DNA from 3 places in the Vibrio sp. SCP2 genome. Region 1 is predicted to be linked to each of the others. Evidence: predicted binding sites of a transcription regulator. Region 1 holds the regulator's gene; each other region holds the start of a gene.
What was found. Region 1 encodes PurR, which represses purine synthesis genes. Its sites were predicted from a motif close to TNANGNAAACGTTTNCNTNA; they were not measured.
Positions count from the first base shown of each region.

Region 2: a site for PurR is predicted at 6,260-6,279, ahead of folD (bifunctional methylenetetrahydrofolate dehydrogenase/methenyltetrahydrofolate cyclohydrolase FolD). Genes of this name have one in related genera too.
Region 3: a site for PurR is predicted at 5,013-5,032, ahead of AC5O63_RS16295 (NCS2 family permease). Genes of this name have one in related genera too.

Region 1 covers NZ_JCAFVV010000003.1:404,946-412,824, forward strand. Annotated here, with positions in the region: gene mukF (chromosome partition protein MukF) at 1-774, opposite strand, end outside; gene cmoM (tRNA uridine 5-oxyacetic acid(34) methyltransferase CmoM) at 777-1,568, opposite strand; gene elyC (envelope biogenesis factor ElyC) at 1,682-2,485, shown strand; gene torR (two-component system response regulator TorR) at 2,585-3,298, opposite strand; gene torD (molecular chaperone TorD) at 3,536-4,183, shown strand; gene purR (HTH-type transcriptional repressor PurR) at 4,395-5,402, shown strand; cyclic di-GMP riboswitch class I at 5,547-5,633, shown strand; gene AC5O63_RS13000 (TfoX/Sxy family DNA transformation protein) at 5,767-6,357, shown strand; gene AC5O63_RS13005 (TVP38/TMEM64 family protein) at 6,508-7,200, shown strand; gene AC5O63_RS13010 (putative signal transducing protein) at 7,200-7,505, shown strand; gene AC5O63_RS13015 (alpha/beta fold hydrolase) at 7,502-7,879, opposite strand, start outside.
Region 2 covers NZ_JCAFVV010000002.1:119,485-127,363, reverse strand. Annotated here, with positions in the region: gene AC5O63_RS08550 (methyl-accepting chemotaxis protein) at 1-460, shown strand, start outside; gene AC5O63_RS08545 (beta-prism lectin domain-containing protein) at 535-3,075, opposite strand; gene AC5O63_RS08540 (DUF2913 family protein) at 3,282-3,890, opposite strand; gene AC5O63_RS08535 (response regulator) at 4,025-5,659, opposite strand; tRNA gene AC5O63_RS08530 (tRNA-Arg) at 6,069-6,145, opposite strand; gene folD (bifunctional methylenetetrahydrofolate dehydrogenase/methenyltetrahydrofolate cyclohydrolase FolD) at 6,347-7,207, shown strand; gene AC5O63_RS08520 (NupC/NupG family nucleoside CNT transporter) at 7,422-7,879, opposite strand, start outside.
Region 3 covers NZ_JCAFVV010000006.1:47,626-55,504, reverse strand. Annotated here, with positions in the region: gene AC5O63_RS16315 (LTA synthase family protein) at 1-630, shown strand, start outside; gene AC5O63_RS16310 (winged helix-turn-helix domain-containing protein) at 760-2,175, shown strand; gene AC5O63_RS16305 (hypothetical protein) at 2,378-2,854, shown strand; gene AC5O63_RS16300 (phosphate-starvation-inducible protein PsiE) at 2,900-3,325, opposite strand; gene AC5O63_RS16295 (NCS2 family permease) at 3,436-4,806, opposite strand; purine riboswitch at 4,861-4,960, opposite strand; gene gmk (guanylate kinase) at 5,256-5,879, shown strand; gene rpoZ (DNA-directed RNA polymerase subunit omega) at 5,976-6,248, shown strand; gene spoT (bifunctional GTP diphosphokinase/guanosine-3',5'-bis pyrophosphate 3'-pyrophosphohydrolase) at 6,290-7,879, shown strand, end outside.

The DNA.
Region 1 (7,879 bases):
AAACAGAGTTTCTGCAATAAACTCCAGCTCATCATCACCATAAACCAGTTCTTGAATATCAAGAATCTGCGTCTGTAGCTCGTCGCCAGCGGCTTGAAGCGTATCTTGTAGCTCTTTGAGGGTATTGGATGTCTCAGAAAGCAACGCTTCACAGTTGTTGATAGCGTCGCGCCAGTCTTTGTTTAACAGTTCAGCAATCTGAATCTTAACCGACTGCTGCTGCTCATCCATCACACGCTGGTTCAGATCGATCTGATCAAAGATCTCTCCCACTGAGTACTTAAGCACACCATAGACGTTCTTACGCCAATGACCTGGCGTTCCGCCCTGACGCGCAGACTCAATTGCCTTCGACATTTCGTCAGCAACCATTGAAAGCTGGATCGAGAGCTTAAGTTTAGAGAACTCGCGATGTCGGACGTAGTAATCGGTAATCCCTATCGCAAGCGGTGACAGGCGATAGATACTGGCGCCATCGGTCACTTCACTGGTAAAACGGCTAATCAGTCGTTGTTTGACCATTTCGTTAATCGCGTTGTTAGCGCGAAACGCCGACGCGTCACCCGTTTCTTCAAATAATCGGGTAACAATGGTAAACGCATCATGCAATTCACCTTCACCCAATTCTTCATCGAACCTTTCATTACTGAGCACAGCAATAGCGATTAGAAATGCCAGTCGCTCTGTTGTCAGGTTCAATGAGAAATCATGCTGCTTAACCCAACCGACCAATTCATCGATCGGCTGCTCAGCATTTAGAGTCATCTCACTCATTGTTAGTCCTGCTTATCTTTCTTTTGTGCCCATACATGTATGTATCGACCTAACGAGAGGTATGGCTCTTCTCTGCACAGTTGTCTTTCTAGTGCCAACACATCTTCATACTGGTAGTCGCCCATGTACTCCATATTGCCTATGTAGTCACTAAAGCAGCGGATACCAGATTTGCCACAAATTGAAAAACCAGCGTCTTCAATCCACTGGTAGACCTCTTCAGGTTTTAAGCCTTTTTGCGGCTGTAATTTAAATCTTTTGCGATGCGGCATTCCGTCTAATACATGAGGAATGTTACCGCACACGACATTCTTGTAGACCAAACCATGGTGGTTATAGAACATAATAGAAGCCATACCACCCGGCTTTACTTGTTCTAGTACTTTCTCTAGCGCAGGTTTAGGATCCGCTAACCACTCCATCACCGCATGAAACAGGACCACATCCACTTGGGATTCTAGGTGCTGGTCAAGCGATTGGACTGGCGAATGAATGAAGCGATACTGCTCAAGCAGGCCATTTTTTGCAATATCCTGCTCTGCCAATAGCAACATTTCAGAAGATAGATCACATAACGCGACATGATGTCCGAGCTTAGCTAGCTTTTGCGACATTTGTGCCAAACCGCCACCCGCATCTAGCACATTGAGTTGCTGATTTGCCCCATCAACAGTATTAAGTATCTGTTGAAGATCTTCCCAAACAATGACTTGGCGAATCTCTCCTTTGTCAGAACCGTAAATATTTTTTGCAAATTTGTGGGCAATATCGTCGAAATTGCGGTCTTCAGTCACAGCAGCTTAGGTTATCATGTCTAATCGTGCTGCTATTCTGTCATAAGAAAAGCAGGAATAAAGAGGCTTTCTCTTAAATTATAATCAATTGATGTTTTTTCGGACTATTTAGTATGTTTGAGCTGAAAAAAGTTGTGTCTTCTCTACTTATGCCGCTTCCCGCGATGCTAATAATCGGTCTATTCGGCTTAATGTTGATCATGTTTACCCGTAAACAGAAGACAGGCTGCTTTGTTGTTCTATTCTCTTTCATCGGTATCTTCCTCATCGCTTTTCAACCCGTTTCTTCTCGTTTGTTGATGCCGCTTGAACGCCAATACTCGGCCTTTTTTCCGGTCGACCAATCGATCGATTACGTTATGGTGCTCGGCAGTGGTCATGTCGTAGACGATAAGATCCCACCCACTTCTGAATTAAGCCGAACCGGTTTGATGCGCCTTGCCGAAGGTATTCGCATCATGCGTATTTACCCTGGGTCTAAATTGATTTTATCTGGCTATGCGGGCGGCTCTGAAGTGAGCAATGCCCGTATGATGGCGAAAGTGGCTCTCGCCCTTGGCGTCTCGAAATCTGACATTATTCTGTTAGAAACCGCCAAAGATACTTGGGAAGAAGCGAGACAAGCGGCAGCATTCGTTAATACCAAAAAGCTGGTTGTGGTGACTTCAGCAAGTCATATGGAGCGTGCTCTGAATGAATTCTACTCTGCAGGATTAAAGCCGTACCCTGCACCGACCAATTACCTTGCGCATGATAAAGTTACGCAAGCATGGGCTAAATACACGCCTAAAGCGGTGTACTTGGAGCAAACCGAGCGTTATTGGCACGAAACCTTAGGTCAAATTTGGCAAACGCTTAGGAATTGGGCGTCAGATTATGAAGAGCAAGCGCTGCAAGCCGCTGAAAGTAAAGTTTGATTTTTGATACCAATCAGAATAAGAAATCTAGATAGAAAAATACCGAGGCAAGCCTCGGTATTTTTATGTCTGTTAGCTTGGTGTTAGGGTCTATTGACCTTAGTCACCGGCAAACATATAGCCTTCGCCATGAACGGTAACAAAGATTTGTGGATTCTTTGGATCGAATTCCATTTTTGCTCGCATGCGACGAATCAAGACATCGATGGTGCGATCGTTTGGCGCATCAACACGGTGGCTGATCATGTTTAAGATACGTTCGCGGCTGAGAACCTGATTTGGATAAGAGGATAAAGCCACAAGCAGTTCATATTCTGCTTTAGTCAGCTTAACCGGCTCACCGTTACGACTCAGTGCACGGCGCTGAACGTCAAACGTCCACTCACCAAAGCGAACAACATTATCATCTTGCTTCGCTGCGCTGTCAGAGCCCGACGAGTTACGTGCAGCGGAAATTCGCCACAGTAAATTCTTGACTCGAACCAATAGCTCGCGTAATTCAAAAGGTTTAGTGACATAGTCATCGGCACCCATTTCGAGACCAACGATTTTGTCGATGCAGTCCGTGCGTCCTGTTACCAGGATAATTCCAATGTCTGATTGACTGCGAAGTTCGCGAGTTAGCATTAATCCATCTTCACCGGGTAGATTAATATCCAACATCACCAAATCAATCGCGTTGCTTTGTAGCATGTCTCGCATCTGCTCGCCGCTTTCTGCTTCGCTGACTTGGTAACCTTCATTCTGAAAGTAGCCAACGAGCTTACTGCGAGTCACTACGTCGTCTTCTACTACTAGTACGTGATAACTCATCTGCACCACTTAATTTGCATTGGGAATAGTTCTATCATTTATTCTATTCATAAATAGTAACATTTCTAGTATTTATCACTTTAAAAACGAGAAAGATGATTTTTTATTGATTCAAGACAAAACCGCCGCCTTTGTTAATAAATGCTCATAATTCATCTTTTATTGTCACGTAAGCCATTACCGCTATTCATTTTTATTAGTTACACTAATAGGTAGTTATTTTGGGAGTGATACCTAATGCAAGAAATCAAAGCATTCAACGAGAAACGTGCGGAAATCTATTGGTGGCTTTCAAGCCTTTACGCCAAAGAGTTAACTGAAGAGAACCTTGAGCAGTACCATTCAGCTCAAATCCGCTCTTTCCTTACTGGCCTTGGCGAGAATGCCGCTCTTAAACCGTCGATTGATCGTGTCATTGATGCACTTAATCGCTTAATCGATCGCGAAGATGCACAACTAGAGCTTGCTGCTGATTTTTGTGATCTATTTTTGAAGTCTGACCGCGACTCTGCACTACCTTACGCTTCAATGTACATTGGAGAGACTGGCCTGCTTAACGACAAACCAGCGAAAGAGATGGAAGCGTTAATGCTAGAGCATGGTGTTGCTGTCGATGAAGGCTTAAATGAACCTGCTGACCATATTGCCATTGAGCTGGATTTTCTCGGCAACCTCATCATTCGCTCTAATGAGCTTGAGCAAGAGCGTCATATTGAAGAAGCACTGATCGAGCAAGAGGGCTTCATTCGTCAGCACCTTCTAAGTTGGACCCCTAAGTTTTCAGCTAAGTGTCAAACACTCGATGAGTTCGGTTTTTACTCGGCGATCGCTTCTCTCACAGTGGCATTCTTAGAGTTAGATTGCACATACTTAATTGGTGAATAGAGTCTGACAATGTGAACTGACACAGGTCAGTTCGAAGAAATGTGTTTGCCCTAAGTCGGATTGCGGTCTAAAATCGTGACCGCAAACGATAAAAATGAACTATTCAAATACAAACCGCTAAATAAGAGCGGTTTTTGTGTTTCTGATACTTTCTGCCAACTTATTCTAAACTGAATATATTCTCGTGGCAGTCATCGACAGGACAAAATTTATGGCCACTATTAAAGACGTTGCTCGCCTTGCTGGTGTTTCAACAACCACTGTGTCTCACGTGATTAACAAAACACGCTTTGTTGCCGAAGCGACACAAGAAAAAGTGATGGAAGCGGTAACCGAGCTTAATTATGCACCGAGTGCAGTTGCTCGTAGTCTTAAGTGCAACACTACTCGTACAATCGGTATGTTAGTGACGCAATCGACGAACCTATTTTTCTCAGAAGTTATCGACGGCGTAGAAAGCTACTGTTACCGCCAAGGTTACACCTTGATTCTGTGTAATACAGGCGGCATCTATGAAAAACAACGCGACTACATTCGCATGCTGGCTGAAAAGCGCGTAGATGGCATCTTAGTGATGTGTTCAGACCTGACCGAAGAGCTGAGCGAAATGCTTGATCGCCACAAAGATATTCCAAAAGTAGTTATGGATTGGGGCCCAGAAAGTTCTCAAGCAGATAAGATCATCGATAACTCAGAAGAAGGCGGCTACTTAGCAACCAAATACCTAATTGAACGTGGTCACACTGACATCGCTTGTTTAAGTGGTCACTTCGAAAAAGCAGCATGTGTTGAGCGTATTAGTGGCTTTAAGCGTGCCATGGCCGAAGCGGAACTACCGGTAAATGAAGATTGGATTCTTGAAGGTAACTTCGAATGTGATACAGCGGTATTGGCGGCAGATAAAATTGTTGCAATGGATAAAAAGCCAACAGCCGTGTTCTGTTTTAATGACACCATGGCACTTGGTTTAATGAGCCGTCTACAACAGAAAGGCATTCAAATACCTCAAGATATCTCAGTAATCGGCTACGATAATATTGAACTGGCCGAGTACTTCTCTCCGCCACTTACAACGGTTCACCAACCCAAACGTCGTGTTGGTAAGAATGCCTTTGAAATTCTTCTTGAGCGAATTAAAGACAAAGAGCACGAAAAACGCGTGTTTGAGATGCACCCAGAGATTGTTGAGCGTAATACCGTTCGTAATCTAAATAAATAACCTTAAGTCAGACGCTTAGCTAGTAGCCGTACTATTGGCTAAGCGTATATCTCTCCTCTATTTATTGAACCAATGTCACATTTATCCTATACAAACGTGATGTTCTGCGCAGAATTTATTTATTCTTAAAGTGTTCGATTAATGCCACGAACAGGGCAAACCATTCCGAAAGGATGGGACGCAAAGCCTCCGGCCTTAAACAATTTATTGTCTGGTAGCGGGGTTGCCGATGGCGAATATGCAAACTGTCATACCGCTTTTACTTGCACTCGTATGACACCTTACTGACAATGTCTCTGCATAATTTTGCTAATCTCTCGGACCTGCATTGGTGGCGTATACTTATACACCGAGAAAACACAGCATGGATAAACCAATACTAAAAGACTCAATGCGTTTATTTGAGCAGCTAGGACATATCAAGTCTCGCTCAATGTTTGGTGGCTTTGGCATTTTTGCTGATGACACTATGTTCGCACTTGTCGTCAACGATAAGCTTCACGTACGCGCGGACGCGGCTCTCGCTAAACAGTTTAAATCTCAAGGGCTAGAACCTTACGTATACAAAAAACGCGGCTTTCCCGTAGTGACGAAGTATTTTGCGCTTTGTGATGACTGGGCAGCAGACGCAGGTAAAACGTTAAAGATTGCGACTGTCGCTTTAAAAGCAGCAAACCAAGAGAAGCAAACCCAATCGCAAGCGAAGCCGAACCGTTTGAAGGATCTGCCGAACTTAAGGTTAGCGACTGAGCGTATGCTCAAGAAAGCAGGTATAGACACGGTTGAAAACCTAGAAGAAGTGGGTGCCGTACACGCTTTTAAGGCTATACAGTCCACACACTCTGCCGATGTCAACATCGAACTTCTCTGGGCTTTAGAAGGCGCAATTAAAGGCACACACTGGTCGGTAATCCCACAAAGCCGACGTCAGGAGCTGTTAACGCAAGTCAGCTAATCCAATACAATATATGTAGAAGAAGTCAGCCTTAGTGCTGACTTTTTTTATTGCTTTTTATCTGCAGTTTGAAATTTGTCGCTTGCTTTCCCTGTCTTGTCTAGTAACACTAATATTTGATATCCATGAAATTAAATGGAGCTGCTCAACATGAATAAAAAGATCATCCTAGGAATTGTTTTCGTCGCTTTGATTGTTTTGCTTGGCGTTAATTTTGGCCAGTATCTCACGCTAGAAAACGCTAAAGCCCAACAAGCAGAGCTTGCAGCATTTATCGCTGACAACTTTACTATTGCAGCTGCTAGCTATTTTATCGCCTATGTTGCCATCACCGCTTTCTCTATTCCTGGCGCTGCGGTCGTGACTCTTTTGGGTGCTGCCCTTTTCGGTTTCTGGACGAGCTTACTGCTAGTTTCTTTCGCTAGCACCATAGGTGCAACACTCGCATTTTTGAGCAGCCGATACTTGTTGCGTGATTGGGTACAAAGCAAATTTGGTGAAAAGCTCAATGCCATCAACCAAGGCGTTGAAAAAGATGGCGCATTTTATCTGTTCTCACTGAGATTAATTCCAGTGTTCCCATTCTTCCTCATCAACTTGTTAATGGGTTTAACACCTATCGCGACGGCTCGATTCTATTTGGTGAGTCAACTCGGTATGTTGCCTGGAACAGCCGTTTACTTAAATGCCGGGACACAACTGGCTCAAATTGACAGCTTGTCGGGTATCGTCTCTCCAACCGTTTTAGCCTCTTTTGCACTTCTCGGCTTATTCCCGGTGATTGCTAAATGGGTCATGGCGAAAATTAAGAGCTCCCCTTCAACATCAAATGGAAATGCTTAATGAGGATATATTCTGCATCGACACCTACTGAAGCTCACATTGTTTGTGAGCTTCTTAAGTCTCAACAGATTGAGTGTGAAGTTCGTGGTGAAGGCGTGTTTGGGCTCCAAGGTGAAATACCTTTTGGCGAGAGCAGCGAACCTTATGTCTGGCTACTCGACCCAGATCAAGCCAAGCACGCCAATACGGTTATCGAGCAGTTTAACAATGCGGATGTTGGCAGTAATTGGCGTTGCAACCAATGTGGGGAAATGAACGAGCCTCAATTTGGCGCATGTTGGCAATGCGGACAAGCAGCACCTTAACCGATTTTAGGCGCTTCAATTTGCTGCTGAATAAATGAAATCGAATGGTGATTGAACTCTTCTGGGCGCTCAACGTTACATACATGGCCGCAATCGGCAATCTCAAGTAACTTGCTCTTGCGATGTGCAGCAACCATCTCTTTGACAGGCTGAATAAACATATAGTCTTTCTCCCCCATCAAATAGAGCGTTGGGATAGGCAGTTCTCTATCCTTAAAATACTTCATCAGTGGATTAACTTCCGAAGTGAGAATAAACCAACGCTTAAACTCTTTCTGGCAAAGCTTCTTGGCTTCGCGGATAAATAAGTGCCTTGATTCCCTCTGAGTACGCTGCGGCATCACAATATAAGCAAAAAGGCTGTATAACCACAT
Region 2 (7,879 bases), on a different contig from region 1:
GAACGCTGCTATTGAGGCTGCTCGCGCTGGTGAGCATGGCCGTGGCTTTGCCGTTGTCTCTTCTGAAGTTCGAGATCTCGCTCAGCGCAGTAAAGAAGCAACCGAACACATCTCTCAGTTGCTTTCAAACATCACCAATAATACGCAAACTGCGGTGAGTAATATGGATAAAAGCCGAGAAGCGACCGACTCAACGTTCAACTCAGTTTCTGAAGTCACCAACAGTGTCTCTCAACTTGAAGTATTGATTGAAACGGTTAATGAACACATTACCAGTATCGCCAACTCTACGGTCGAACAGTCCAAAGCCAGCGAAGCGGTCGACCAAGATGTCGATGTCCTCTCTGATATTGCGCAAAATACGGGGCAACTAGCGGATAGCATGAACCAAATTGTCACAAGCTATCGTAATGAAGTGAGTGAAGTGAGTGACCAATTAGAGAAGTTTAAGCTGGCATAATCGCTCAAAACAAAAACGCCAATCGGTTCACAAAGTACCGGTTGGCGTTTTATCTCTATTTAGAGAGTTAAACTCTAATCAAATATAAATTGAACCGCATCAACGTAGTTGCCTGTGGCCCATACGTTCATATCTTCAATTTCCTTACCTTCAGGTACATCGAACTTGCCTGTTTTCTTCGCGTAGGCATAGTGTTTAGAGCCATAAAATAGCACCGTACCATCGTGGTAGATAAAGGTAAGCGCGACAACATGATCGCCGCCCCAATAGAAAGTGCCATACGTCACTTCAACAGATGCCACTCGTTCCAGATCAACGGGAATTCCTAGCACACCACCGTGACCACCTACCATCTCGTCTTCATCAGCCCCTAGGGCGTCGATCATCCAACTAGAGCGTACGAATAGTTCGTCATCTAGATCGAGTTCAGTAGCCTGTCCAGTTGGAAAACCATAAATTTTAGAACTTTCACTTTCTTCAGCAATATACGAACTTGAGCGATAGGTATTGTGCGTTAACCAGCTAGGCTCATACTTATCTGGCAGTGTTCCATCTTGGTTAATATTGCTCAGATAGAATGCATGTTGGTTCCAAATACGGGTCGCATTCTTCCATGGCTTATCGTCGTCGTCGGAGTTGTAAACATAAACACCATGATTGGTCGAGTATCTTTCGTCATAGTCATTCGCAACAATAACCAGCTCAGCATCATTGTCTCCGGCGAGGTCGGCCACCACAGGGAACTCCCACAAACTACCAGTTGAGTTTGCTATTTCGGCAAGCGCTAAACCACTACGACCATCAAGGATTCGTACTTTAAACTGGTCTTGAACAAGCACTTCGTCGATACCGTTGCCAGTGAAATCAAATGCCGAAACACCAATCTTGCCACTGGTTGAGTCATCATTTGGTACCGTCCATACAAGTTCACCATGACGGTTGTACATATCGACGGCATTGTAGCCGGCATAAACAATCCCAAGGGTTTCATTGCCCGCGGCTTCAGACAGCTCAAACTGTAGCGCTTCCACTAACCAACCTTTTGACCACACATTGACTGCACTGATCGTTTTGCCTTTAGGTAATTGGAAATGCTCAGTTTTTTGCCAGAATGCAGCTCTCTTCGACCCAAACATTGTTGATGAGCCATCTGCATAGTAAAACTCAAGTGCCAATAGATGCTTTCCACCCCAGAAATATTTACCGGAGGTAATGGCCACTTCCGTAACTTGAGTGAGGTCGATCGGCGCATTGACGTGACCACCATCGCCACCGACCAAGTTGCCTTCATTAGTTCCAATTGCGTCAATGGCTAAACCTGAGTTCACGTATAGAAGTTGCTCGTCTTCAACGGCGAGCTTTGCACTTTTACGATGTTTAAATCCAAAGGTGTCTGACTGAGAGATTGCGGATGTATTGGGTTTACCCAAAAAGTTAGAGACTGCCTGAACACCACCACCTGGATTGCTTACATTGGTCACACTCCATTTAACAGAGCCGTCGTGCTCCAATACCGAGAATGAGCTTCTATCCGGCTCACTTGCCGTTCTTGGAATTGAAACGATCAATTCTGGACTCGCATCATCATCTAAATTTGCCACCGATGAGAACCAAGCACGATAAGGTGTTGGGTAAGACCAAACTTCGGCGCCATTCGCATCATATAATGACGTATCGGCGAAAACTTCTTGGATTCCATCGCCATCAGCATCTACCGGGATAGGGGCAGGACTCCAAGCGTATGAGAATTTTAATAAGCCTGTTTGGTAATTATATACGCCGTCAGCACCTAATATTTCCGCACTACCATCATTATCAATATCTGCAATAGCAAATTGACCAGCCGGATAGCCTGTCGAAATAATTTCTATCTGTTTTTTCTGGTGACCTTGATGATCAAGAATAGTGATGTAATTCGAGTCAATCGCGCCAGAAACAATCTCAATTTTTCCATCACCATCGAGATCAGCGGCAGCAACAGAATAACGCGGGTCAGCGAAAATTGGCCCCTCACGATAATCCCACAATTCAGCCCCATCTTTACCACTTAGTGCTCGAACTATGCCATTCTGGCTATAATTGGAGCCAGAAAATGTCGTAACAATAATATCGGCAATATCTCTGTTATTAATTTTCCCATCACCGTTATCATCATTTAATTGAACGATCACTGGTGAAGACATAACTTGGTTATATTGCGGCATAAAGTCACTTTCTTGCCACGACCACGTTAGTTCTGGTTCTACTTCTGCATCTTTTGCAACAACACGCATTGAGCGCGGAGCGGAAAAGTCGATGATCTTGCCATTGTATGCAGTAACAGACTCAAGCTCTTGATTAAGCGTAAAGCCCTGAAAAACGGCAAGTCTATTGTATGACAGGTTGTCCCAGTCGCTGAGCATGACTGCTGTACCTGGAGCTGCATAAACATCAACATCATGCTGATATATGAATGCTGGTAACGAGTAACCTGAACGTTCACCAACCTTTAAACAATACTTTTCACCTGTTTCTAAACTAACAATACACCCTTCTCCTTCCGCAGCTTTTGCGAAAGCGGATGTTGCATTTAATGACACTAGCACAGCCGCTAATGAAATCAGTTTGCGCTCCATACGGTTTTTCCCTCTAGTTATTGGAGCGCTAAATATCTTCTTACAAATAGATAAGTTCAATAACTTATAAAGAAATCAACTGTTCAATAATGAGACATCTCATTATTAAAACAAATCTCAGTAAGTCACGAGATTAATTAGGGATAAAAAAGTCTCTAATACGTGGAATTATAAACTTTAGAACTATTAAAAATAGAAAGAGGCGATTAGCGAAGCGAGAGGGTAATTCTGACAAAATCACCATCTTCAAACTCGATGTGGTGATCAAACAGAGATGAAGAATATATAGTACGGAGGAAAGAGTGCTTTTCTCCGTGAGTGCCACGAAACAGCATCGAAATATTCGCGACTAAGCGATTACGGTTATTGAAATGAGCATTGAGATCAGCAGAAAGCACACAAAGCAAGCACCCTTTGCTGTTGTGTTGTAAGTCGACAGCTTCAGGGCTTGAGACAAGTACTGTGGTGTTGAGCTCTTTTTCGAGGGTATTGACCAGCAGTAAAAAGCTATCAAGGTGTGGCAGTTCATCCCCTTCGACGGGTGTCAGCAAATTGCCCAACATGGCTTCCATGTCCAGTCGCTGAGAACGCGCATGGCTGACAAGCGATTTCACCTTCTTTTTGAAAGGCTTATATTTCTTGCTGTTGGCGGCTTTGTTTAGCCACGCCGAAAGAATATCGTTGATTTGAGAGCGAGATTTGCTACCTAAAACGATCGCAGTATGGTTGGTACGCAAATGGAGTAAAGCATGAAGAGCGAGCTCCGCCAGTAGCGGCTCGAATTCAGGTTTAATTTTGGTATGGATACTGCGCATGTTCTCTGAGCGTAAGGTGCCAAGCTTGAGCTTAGTCTATTAGTTTTTTTTAAAGGAACGACATGCTACCGAAAAGCAATACGTAAGTACAGTATTCAATCGATGTCTGAGCAACTATTCACCAAACCTCAAGATTAAGCGTGAACTGGAGTCTGGAGACGTTTTTGGACAATACGCTTTGCCTTTTGGATCTGTGTGACCTTCGGGTGCATCGGGTCCTGCTTTATCAAGTTCTCTATTACAATCCCCACACTCACAGGAAATTGCTCTTTAAGCAACTCAATATTGCTGCTATCAGACACCTTAAACTTCAGCATGGCGTTAATAAAATGAGAGTGATGGTTGATAAAATAAGGTGCCTCTTTGGCCTTTATCGCTAAAGCATCAATTACACGACCTAACGACGCCTTTTCTGTCGCTTGTTGCATTGCTTGAGCCTTAACACTCAGTATTGCTTCGGCTTTATCCAGCACAATGCAGCTAATCGTCATCGAGATATTTTTCTTGCTTGAATTAAGCAGCCTGAGCTCATCTAACCAAGTTCTGGCTAAATCTAAGCAACCAATATGAAGTGACACTGCAAGTAGAGCAAACTTGCGATGTTCTAGCTTAGTTTGGTTGTACAGCAGCTCAAGACGCTTTGGCGAGCAAACAGGGTTCACTCCATTGACTTGCAACAACAGCTGATACAGTCCTTTTGAGAGCTTATGGCTATCGATTAACTCGTTCTCTTGAATAGCCAAAATTGCCTTTAGAGATGTTTTTAATGTCGCCGGATTCATTTTGTTGCGTGTTTTGATGGCGATAAGTGCTTCGAGAAACAACCTCAGCTCCTCAATAAACACTAACTCTTCATCATCTAGCACTGAATCATAGTCAATTTTGGCAAGAAACATCGACGCTTTTCGATAGTCCGAGAGCATGATACACAGCATCACACACTTTAGCGTAAGGTGAACGATATGTGGGTAGCGTATCGAAAGCTTAATCATTACCCGAACGGCTTTATCTAGATCACAATCAAGCAATGAATGACGTGCTGTGATCTGCGAAACCAAAGGGTCATCAGGGTAACCGAGAAGTTCATATTCATGGGCTAGAGCTAATGCTTCCACCTCATTTCCCATTTCATCATGCAGCGAAATCTGTTTTACAAGTGGCCAACGATGTTTTACCTGTCTACTCAACTGTTTAAGGACTAGTAGAGCTGAGTCATATTTGTTCTGTTTTACGTAGCAATCAACAACGACTTTGTGAAAGTCTAGCCACTCAATCCCCTTGCGTTTTGATTGTCGATTGCAAATTTCAATCGCGTCATCATATAAACCAATTTCGAGCTTCTTATGCACCGTTGCCAAAATCGAACGTTTAATTAAGCTACTGGCAATAAGGTGCTTAAACTGGTTGTAATTAAAAGGGTGACCGAGAATATTGTCCGGCTCTAACTCCTCTGCCCCTCTAATATGGTCATCATCGCCACTATTGGCAATCACGACAAATGAGCAGTCACGTGAGTAGGCACGGCTTTGCTGATAAAGGTAGTGATATTTAGGGCCGACTATTTTCTTCTTACTGGCATAAGAACAAATGATCAGATCAAAGCGATGCTGGTTAACAAGCTGCTTAAAGGTCATGACATTTTGTGCCTTGTGCAACTTATCTTCTGCACCACCCATTTTTTTCAGCATGTTTTTTATCGACGAAGACAACATACTGTTCTCTTCTACGATAAGTACTCGCTTGTCACTTAAATCTTTTTTGTCCGCCATCTAACTACATCTGTCATCTAATTTTCGAGTGGATGCTAGAAGGCCGACACATTAAAGCCTATCACTAGCCGCAGACTTAGATACACGAGCCGAATCTCAGTTACAAATTAATCATTATAAAAATCCATTTTATCCCTATATATCAATTAATTAACTACAAAAACAAACTCATATAAACATTCACAAAGCTAAACCTAAAGTGATAATCATTCACAAAAAAGATGCTTATTGAGTAATACTTAAGCAAACAACTAAAAGATATGCGCATTCACGTATCAACATTGGCTCGATATCAAGCACTGAAAATGGCAGTCATTGACCACCTAACTGCATGAGATAGACAAGTTGGAAAAGCACCAAAACGAAAAAACCCGACAGCTCTAATGAGCTATCGGGTTTCTAGAATAAATGGCACGCCCTGTAGGATTCGAACCTACGACCACATCCTTAGAAGGGACGTGCTCTATCCAGCTGAGCTAAGGGCGCGCTACAGGGAAAGGATTATACGAGTTCGAATTCTTAAAACAAGGGCTTTTAGTAACATTATGATCTGACTGACTAAAAAAAGGTCACAGAATTCTATTTTGATTAAAAACACCACAAAGCAAACGTTTGCTTATAGATGTTCGTCAAATAATTTGCGACAATGCGCTGCAAATAATTCGCCATTCTTATTAAAGGAAAGTCATGACCGCTCAAAATATTGATGGAACTCTAATTTCCCAAACTGTTCGCTCAGAAGTTGCAGCCCGCGTAAAAGCTCGTAAAGAAGCTGGGTTGCGTGCTCCTGGCCTAGCAGTGGTTCTTGTCGGCGAAGATCCGGCTTCTCAAGTTTATGTCGGCAGTAAACGTCGTGCATGTGAAGAAGTTGGCTTTGTCTCAAAATCTTTTGACCTTCCTGCAACGACGACAGAAGAAGAGCTACTGGCTCTTATTGATGAGCTTAACGGTGATGCGGAGATTGACGGTATCCTTGTTCAGCTACCGCTTCCTGCTGGTATTGATGCAACACATGTCCTTGAGCGTATTCACCCTGAAAAAGACGTCGATGGTTTCCACCCATACAACGTAGGTCGTTTGGCTCAACGTATTCCTAAACTCCGCTCTTGTACGCCTAAAGGCATTATCACTCTACTAGAGCGCTACAACATCAACCTACGTGGTATGCATGCAGTTGTTGTAGGTGCGTCAAACATTGTCGGCCGCCCTATGACGCTTGAGCTGCTGCTGGCAGGCTGCACGACCACCACTTGTCACCGTTTCACTAAAGACCTTGAAGGTCATGTCCGCCAAGCTGACTTAGTTGTGGTTGCAGTAGGTAAACCAAACTTTATTCCTGGTAATTGGATCAAAGAAGGTGCAGTAGTGGTCGATGTGGGTATTAACCGCTTAGATTCAGGCAAGCTAGTTGGTGATGTTGACTATGACAACGCAAAAGAGCGCGCAAGCTTTATTACCCCAGTACCAGGCGGTGTGGGACCAATGACGGTAGCAAGCCTAATTGAGAACACCATGCTTGCTTGTGAGCAGTTTCATACTAAGAAGTAGTACGAAGACGCCATAAATAATCAAAGGGCAGATATCGAGTGATATCTGCCCTTTTGCGTTTTGGATAACTGGATAACTGGATAACTGGATAACTAAAGTTGCGCCGCTATGGTTAAGAAGTCCACTTTAGTTTTCCACAAGGGCGAAGCCCAATCCCGCTTTCCATAGGGCGCAGCCCGTTCCCGAAGGACGAAGTCCGTTCCAGTACCCTTCCCTACAAGCTAAGAATCACACCTGCAATTGACGCGCTCATAAGGTTTGCCATGACACCTGCCGCAATGGCGCGGAAGCCGTATTTGGAAATGAATGGACGCTTTTCCGGTACTAAGCTTCCCAAGCCACCGATTAGCATCGCCATGGTTGAGATGTTTGCAAAACCGCACAGTGCAAAGGTCACGATAGCTTGTGAGTGCTCACTTAGCTGCGCTTTGACATCCATTAATTGGATGAAGGCAACAAACTCGTTCACAACGATCTTATTACCGATTAACGAACCTGCAGTGATGGCTTCATTCCAAGGAACGCCGAGTAGCCACGCCACTGGCGCGAACACATAACCAAGGATTAACTCAAAACTCAGATCTACTCCAACTAGACTGCCAACCCAACCTAGCATGCCGTTAAGCATCGCAATTACACTGATAAAGGCAAGTAAGGTTGCGCCAACAGCGA
Region 3 (7,879 bases), on a different contig from region 1:
GGTGATGACAACATGTCGCAGATCCGCGCAAGTGTACAAAACCATGCCGATATCGCTTTGCATGAGTTCCTTGCTCAACTCGAGGGGCGCTTCGATAAGCCAACACTGGTTGTCCTTATGTCTGACCATACTGCTAAGATATCTGAACCGGATCTAGCGAAAAACTCAATTCCGTTCCTTATCTATGCAACGGACGGTTCAATCCCTACTAAACAAATAGATACTGCGGTTTCACAGCGTGATATTGGGGTAACCATCTTAGACTGGATGGGCGGCTACGCTCCTTGGTTTACCGGGCAATCGCTGCTGCAAGAGCAAGAGTATTATCGCAGTAGTTTCTCAGATGGTAGCCTGTTCTATTGGGTTGATAATCGCCATGCCGTCACTATTAACTCACCGGACGGTCAACTTAAGCAGTGCTTTACCATTGAGGAAAATACCATCAGTCTGACCCAGACCGATTGTAATGCCGAGTGGGTGCAGCCTCTTTACCAGCAAGGTAGAGACTTTAACAACCTCACCCAACAGCTACTGTTTGATGGAAAAACGCTGGACTACCGACATCTCGCGTCTATTTTCCCTCAATCGTCTACAGAGCTTGAAGACGAAAGCCAGCTTGTCAGTGACTAGTTAGTCATAGCCTCTAAAGCAAAATGCCCCGCTTCACTCGCGGGGCATTTTAATGCTCATTGCTCCACTTGCTTCAGTACTCTAAACCCAATAATCTAATCAGGTTATTTGTAACCTAGACTCTTCCCTATGGCCTCGTCTCCTTGCTATATCTTGCAACTGAAAGTCCCTATCAGGTTCTATCCTCAACGAAATCACTTGATGATTGACAAGCAAGAGGTTCATTTAGAGCCACTGCAGGCTCGACTACTTAGCTACTTAATCGACTGCAAAGGTCAAGTGGTCAGCACTCAACAAATCGCAGAGTCCGTTTGGCAGCGTAGCCACGTCTCGGACAATCTCGTTAGGCAGGTCATTAGCCAATTGAGAAGTCACTTACAAGATACTTCTCGGCCATACCAAGTGATTCAAACCATTCCAAAGCAGGGCTATCTGTTTGAGATCAAGGTTACTCAAGAGGATGAACCAACACCAGATGCGTCGGTTGAAGGTCTAGAGGTATCTAATGCCAGCATAAAGGCGCCTGCCAAGAATAAACGGGGAATCTACCTCGCTCTCGCAAGTATCTGTTTGGCTGTACTGGCAACTCTACTGCTCGTCACCAACAAGCAAATACAACTCAATACCAACCCTGCAGAGATACAAACACAGACCATTCCCGTTTATATCCACGAACTGACACTGGATTCGAGCCAAGATTACCCCATGGCTGAGAGCGTGTTTAATTACCTGTTTTATGGATTAAATTCAGCACGCAGTATTACCGGCTATCATTTCTCTCAGTTAGCTCAGCAAGATCAAGAAAACTTGGTGCGACAAGGGGTTGAAATTAAAGGTTGGATAAAACATGTAGAGCAAGACTACCTTCTCACCTTAATCGTTCAAAACCACCAGCACCCTGAACACAATCATAAAATCGAGCAGACATTTGATGAAGGCTCTTTTTTTGATGCCATTGGTGATGTGGTACTAGAGGTTAAAGCTGTCGTTGCTCCAAATACAGCTGACTATCAAGCGGCAAATCATCGAGTTACCTCAATCGAAAACTTTGATGACTGGAAAGCGATCTCTGCTGGGATTTCCCTGTTTTATCAAGGTAAAGGAGGGGAGGCTTTCAAGCCTATCACGAAGCAACTTCAACAGATTCAGCAACAAGGCCGTGACAACTACTTGGTCAATGCTCTGTTGTCCTATGCGGCTTCTCTCGACTATCTAGAAGGTCAAAACCAGAAGAGTCAATCACAGTCACTCGTCTTAGCTAAACAAGCATTTGAGATGAATCCGCGCTGCGACATCGCCAATCTGACGCTGGGTTTGGCGCTACTGATCAACAACCAGCACGATCAGTCATACCCTTACCTCTTTTACGCTGCTGAAAGCACCCCGAGCCCGATCAGTTACTATCTGCTTAGTGTTACCGAGCAAAGTGCAAACAACCCTAAAAGCTCGCAATACAACTACCAGCGTTTTGAAAGCCTACAGAAAGAGAATAAAGGACAACTGTTTGATCTTATTGAATCTTCACAAAAAGCAAACCTCTTCTAAACCTCAAACTTTGTCAAACTCTAAGCCTTACTCCACCCTTGAACTGGTAAGGCTTTAAGCCCCTTAAGCCCTAGCTCTCTGTACTTAGAAAAGTAGGGATTTTGTGTGCTTTAAAATCAAGTTGCCTTGCATCAAACATGAACAAAACCGCTCTTAGCATACTAGCGAGCAATTCAGTTTCATCCGTTTAGGGTACAAGTTCATGTTGAAAAAACTCGCTTATCAAATCATTCCAGTCCAAATATTTCTGTTTGTATTTTGGTTCAAGAACGGCTTCATCGACAAAGTGATGGGGGTCTTACTGGGCGTAATAACGCCAGAAACCGCCTATGCAGGTGATACATGGTCTGGCTGGAAAGGTTATATCGTCGGAACATGGGACAAAAGCCAAGTTGGCCACGTGTTTCTTAGCCCAACGTTCGACTTTATGTTTCCTATTTTGATTGTGTTGCAGTGCTTGCCATTTGTTCTAATTATTCGCTCTGTCCTCAACGGTGAATTTATGGCTAACAAGCAAAGACCTTGGCTGCGTTATTCTGCAATCGCGTCGCAGTTTGTCGCTGGTTGTATGGCGTTGACTCAAACTCTTTCAGGAGCGAGTGACGGCCAGTACCTATGGCAGTTTATGGGCTTTAGCATGGTGGTGCTTATGTATATCCGCCACGAAGAGCAACACTAAAACACAATGCCCCGCTTCACTCGCGGGGCATTTTAGTCTAAATAGCTACTCATCTTTCTCTAAGGTGGTTCTATCCACGTAAGGCCAGTAATGGTGTCCAACACGAATCACCATAGTAGCGACGGCTAGAATCAATGCCGCGACAGACAACCATACCACCAAGGTCGCATCCATCTCTTTCATTCCTAAAGTGATGTAACGAGCAATCGCCATCATGGCGATATAGATTGGGTATCTCACTGGAATCTTACCGTTCATCACAAACTGCTTAACCATGGCAAGCACTTCGAGATAGATAAACATCAGCAGAATATCGGTAAGAAGGACGCGCTTTTCAGTAAACACATGCAAAAATTCTTCAACCATGGCGTACAAAGTAGCGAGCGTAATCGCCACCAAGAGCACAGCTTCTAGAGCATAAAAGATCTTAAGAAACGGTTTACTAAACGACTGAGGTAAGTGAGAAGGCATGCGTTGTTTCCAAAACAATCCAATTGATTGAAAAACAGTTTATCACGAGGAAGATAAAAAAGAGTTGGCAAACATTCATCCTTTAGTCAATGTGCCAACTCTTCTAACAATTACAGTAGCAACAGGTAGGCTAAGAAAATAGCCGACAGAGCGTAAATCACTGGGTGAACCTGCTTCCCTTTACCAGCAACAACCATAGTGAAAGCGTAGCTGATAAAGCCCATCGCCATACCATTGGCTGGCGAGAAGCTCAGTACGGTGAACATAATGGTAAAGAATGAAGCAATGCGAGACTCTTTCTTCTCCCAATCAATCTGGCCTAAGCGACCTATCATGTAGATGCCCACCACGACCATAGCAGGAGCAACCATAGCCGCAGAGAAAATAGAGAACAGAGGGTACAAAAACAGCGAAACAAGGAACAAGCCTGAAACCACTACCGCCGCTAGACCTGTTTTCGCACCTTGCGAAGAGGCGATACCAGACTCAGAGAACGCAGTAATCGAGGTTGTACCAAGAACCGAACCAATCACAGTTCCTCCTGCATCTGCAACTAGGGCTGAACGAGCGTTAGGTACTTTGCCATCTTTGTCGATAATACCTGCATCACGGCCAACACCCACTATCGTGCTCATGCCATCAAAGAAATCGACAATCAGGAAGATAACCACAACAAACAGCAGATCGAACATCTTGTCCGCAGTTAGACCAGAGAAATCAAACACAGCACCAAACGTACTCGCCATACTTGGCGGTGCCGTCACGATTTGCTCAGGGATTGGGGCATTGCTTGTTCCCATCACCATATCAGCGATAACGGTTAACAGAATCGCACTGACAAACGAGATAAAGGTCGCCAGCTTGATATCACGAACCATACAACCCAAGGCAATAAAAATACTGATGTAGGCAATGATCACTTGCGGGTCAGTGATATTACCCATACCAACTAAAACAAACTTGTTTTCGACGATGATGCCCGCGTTCTTTAAACCTAAAAAGGCGATAAACAGACCAAGCGATACCGTGATTGCGTTCTTCAGATCGTTAGGAATCGACTCTATCAGGGATTTACGGATATTGGTCAGAGAGAGGAGCAGATAGAGCACACCTGACAAAAAGATACCAAATAGGGCTTCGTTCCAAACCAAAGCGACCGAGCCGCTGAGTAGCATCCCTTTAAAGAAACCATTCATACTCATGCCTGGCGCAAGCATAACTGGGTAATTACCCCAAACACCCATAATGAAAGTCGCGATAGCCGCAGCCAGTGCTGTTGCTGTAAAGACTGCGCCTTTATCCATCCCAGGAATGCCGCCCAAAATGGCTGGGTTAACCGCCAAAATGTAGCTCATCGCCAAAAAGGTAATAAAGCCAGCGTATAGCTCGGTACCTAAGGTTGTTTTACGCTCAGCAATTTTAAATACTGAATTCAGCACACCAGACTGACTCTGGGCTTTTAGAGTTGATTCGAGACTCACAATGAAACCTTTACAAGTGGGGTAAACAGTAAACGGGTTCAATGCTGCAAAAAGAGATGGCGCATAAGCTACTGTAGTCACTAAGGTAGGCTCAGTGGTAGAAACGTCCAATCCATTTTATTAGACATATACAGCATTTAATCGTTTGCGCGAATTGTAAGGATCTCGAATAAAAACTCAACGCTTTTCTCGGTTAAATATACAAAAATAGCAAACGATTGCTTTGGGCGATAAATTTGTTGAATATCCCCTTAGTTCTCAACGCGTGAAAACGGTGACAATTAAGCAGCTATTGCAAGTTGTCCTAAATAGGCGATTTATGCTACTCTTCGCCTCCATTTTTCTGGCCTAAATTTCACCACTTCGGTGTTTCTATGTGGTCAGTGCTATCTTTAAACATGTCGGTATTATCTACTGGCAGTTATCAAACCAAATGTGGGATCGTACCTATGGGTAAAGGCACTCTATATATCGTATCTGCACCAAGTGGTGCTGGAAAATCTAGTCTGATTTCAGCCATGCTAGAAACTAACCCAACCTACGCGATGAAAGTGTCGGTCTCTCATACCACTCGCGGTATGCGCCCTGGCGAGCAAGATGGTGTTCATTACCACTTCGTACAAAAAGAGCACTTTGAAGAGCTGATCGAGAAAAGTGAATTCCTTGAATATGCCGAAGTGTTTGGCAACTACTACGGCACGTCTCGTGTTTGGATTGAAGAAAACCTCGATAAAGGCATCGATGTGTTCCTAGATATTGACTGGCAAGGCGCTCGTCAGATCCGTGAACAAATGCCTTTGGCAAAAAGCCTGTTTATCCTACCGCCGTCAAATGGTGAGCTAGAGCGTCGCCTTAACGCTCGTGGGCAAGACAGCGATGCAGTGATTGCTAAGCGTATGGCTGAAGCAAAATCAGAAATCTCACACTACAGTGAGTACGACTACGTTATCATCAACGATGATTTCGACACTGCTCTGATGGACTTTAAAGCCATCATCCGCGCAGAAAGATTGAAGCAAGACAAGCAAGCTGCTAAATATAAAGGCATGCTTGATGCGCTTTTAGCTGAGTAAATAGCAGGAAACACAAACAGATCCTAGACACTAGGAACTGTCAGCCTGTATAATTTCTCGTCATTCAAAATTTTAGTTAACTAATTTGGAGTTCTCATGGCACGCGTAACTGTTCAAGACGCTGTTGAAAAAGTTGGCAACCGTTTCGACCTAGTTCTAATTGCGGCACGCCGCGCTCGTCAAATGCAAACTGGTGGCAAAGATTCACTAGTGCCAGAAGAGAATGATAAGCAAACGGTTATCGCTCTACGCGAAATCGAAGAAGGTCTTATCACTAAAGAGATTCTTGATGCACGTGAGCGTCAAGAGCAGCAAGAGCAAGAAGCCGCTGAACTAGCAGCTGTAAGCAGCATTGCTCACAGCCGTTAATTAGACGTCTCGTCACTACAACTATCTTCCGGGCCTAAAGTTTGTATCTATTCGATAGCCTAAAAGACGTTGCCCAAGAATACCTAACAGAGCCTCAAATTGAGGCTCTGCGTCAATCTTATGTGGTAGCGAAAGATGCCCATGAAGGGCAAACCCGCTCTAGCGGTGAACCTTATATCATCCACCCTGTTGCTGTTGCTCGTATCTTGGCTGAAATGCGCCTTGATATTGAAACCCTGCAAGCAGCCCTACTTCACGACGTTATTGAAGATACTGAAGTCACCAAAGAAGAGCTTGAAGCTCAATTTGGTAATACCGTTGCAGAACTGGTGGATGGCGTTTCTAAGCTTGATAAGCTTAAGTTTCGCGATCGCAAGGAAGCTCAGGCAGAAAACTTCCGCAAGATGGTTCTTGCCATGGTGCAAGACATCCGCGTTATTCTGATTAAGCTTGCTGACCGTACGCATAATATGCGCACGCTCGGTGCTCTTCGTCCAGACAAGAAGCGTCGTATCGCTCGCGAAACCTTAGAAATCTATTCTCCATTGGCGCACCGCCTTGGTATCCACAACATTAAAACTGAGCTAGAAGAACTTGGTTTTGAAGCGCTCTACCCGAACCGTTATCGCGTTCTTAAAGAGGTAGTTAAAGCCGCGCGTGGTAACCGTAAAGAGATGATTCAACGTATCCATGATGAGATTGAAGGTCGCCTTGAAGAAGTCGGTCTTAAAGCGCGTGTTTTTGGTCGTGAGAAAAACCTCTTCTCCATCTACAACAAGATGAAGACCAAAGAGCAGCGCTTCCATACCATCATGGATATCTACGCTTTCCGTGTCGTGGTCGACAATGCCGATACTTGTTATCGCGTGCTTGGTCAGGTACATAGCCTGTACAAGCCACGTCCAGGTCGGATGAAAGACTACATCGCGGTACCGAAAGCGAACGGCTATCAATCTATCCATACTTCAATGGTTGGCCCTCATGGTGTGCCGGTTGAAGTTCAGATCCGTACCGAAGATATGGATCAAATGGCGGATAAAGGGGTTGCCGCTCATTGGTCTTACAAAGGCAACGGTGAGCGAACAGGTACTACGGCGCAAGTCAAAGCTCAGCGCTGGATGCAAAGCCTGCTTGAGCTACAACAAAGCGCAGGTAACTCATTCGAATTCATCGAAAACGTTAAGTCAGATCTGTTCCCAGATGAGATTTACGTCTTTACACCGAAAGGCCGCATTGTTGAGTTGCCAGTGGGTGCTACCGCCGTAGACTTCGCTTATGCCGTACACACCGATGTCGGTAATACCTGTGTTGGTGCTCGTGTTGATCGCAACCCTTATCCACTGAGTAAATCGCTGAAAAACGGTCAAACGATTGAAATCATCAGTGCTCCGGGTGCGCGTCCAAATGCGGCATGGCTCAACTACGTAGTGACGTCTCGTGCGCGTACTAAGATCCGTCAGGTTCTGAAAACCATGCGCCGTGAAGAGTCGATTACCTTAGGTCGTCGCCTGCTTAACCATGCCTTAGGTGAGCTTTCTCTATCAGATATCGATGAAGAGAACATCAACCATGTTCTGACCGACCTAAAAGTAGAGTCAATCGACGATCTACTGGCAGATATTGGTCTAGGC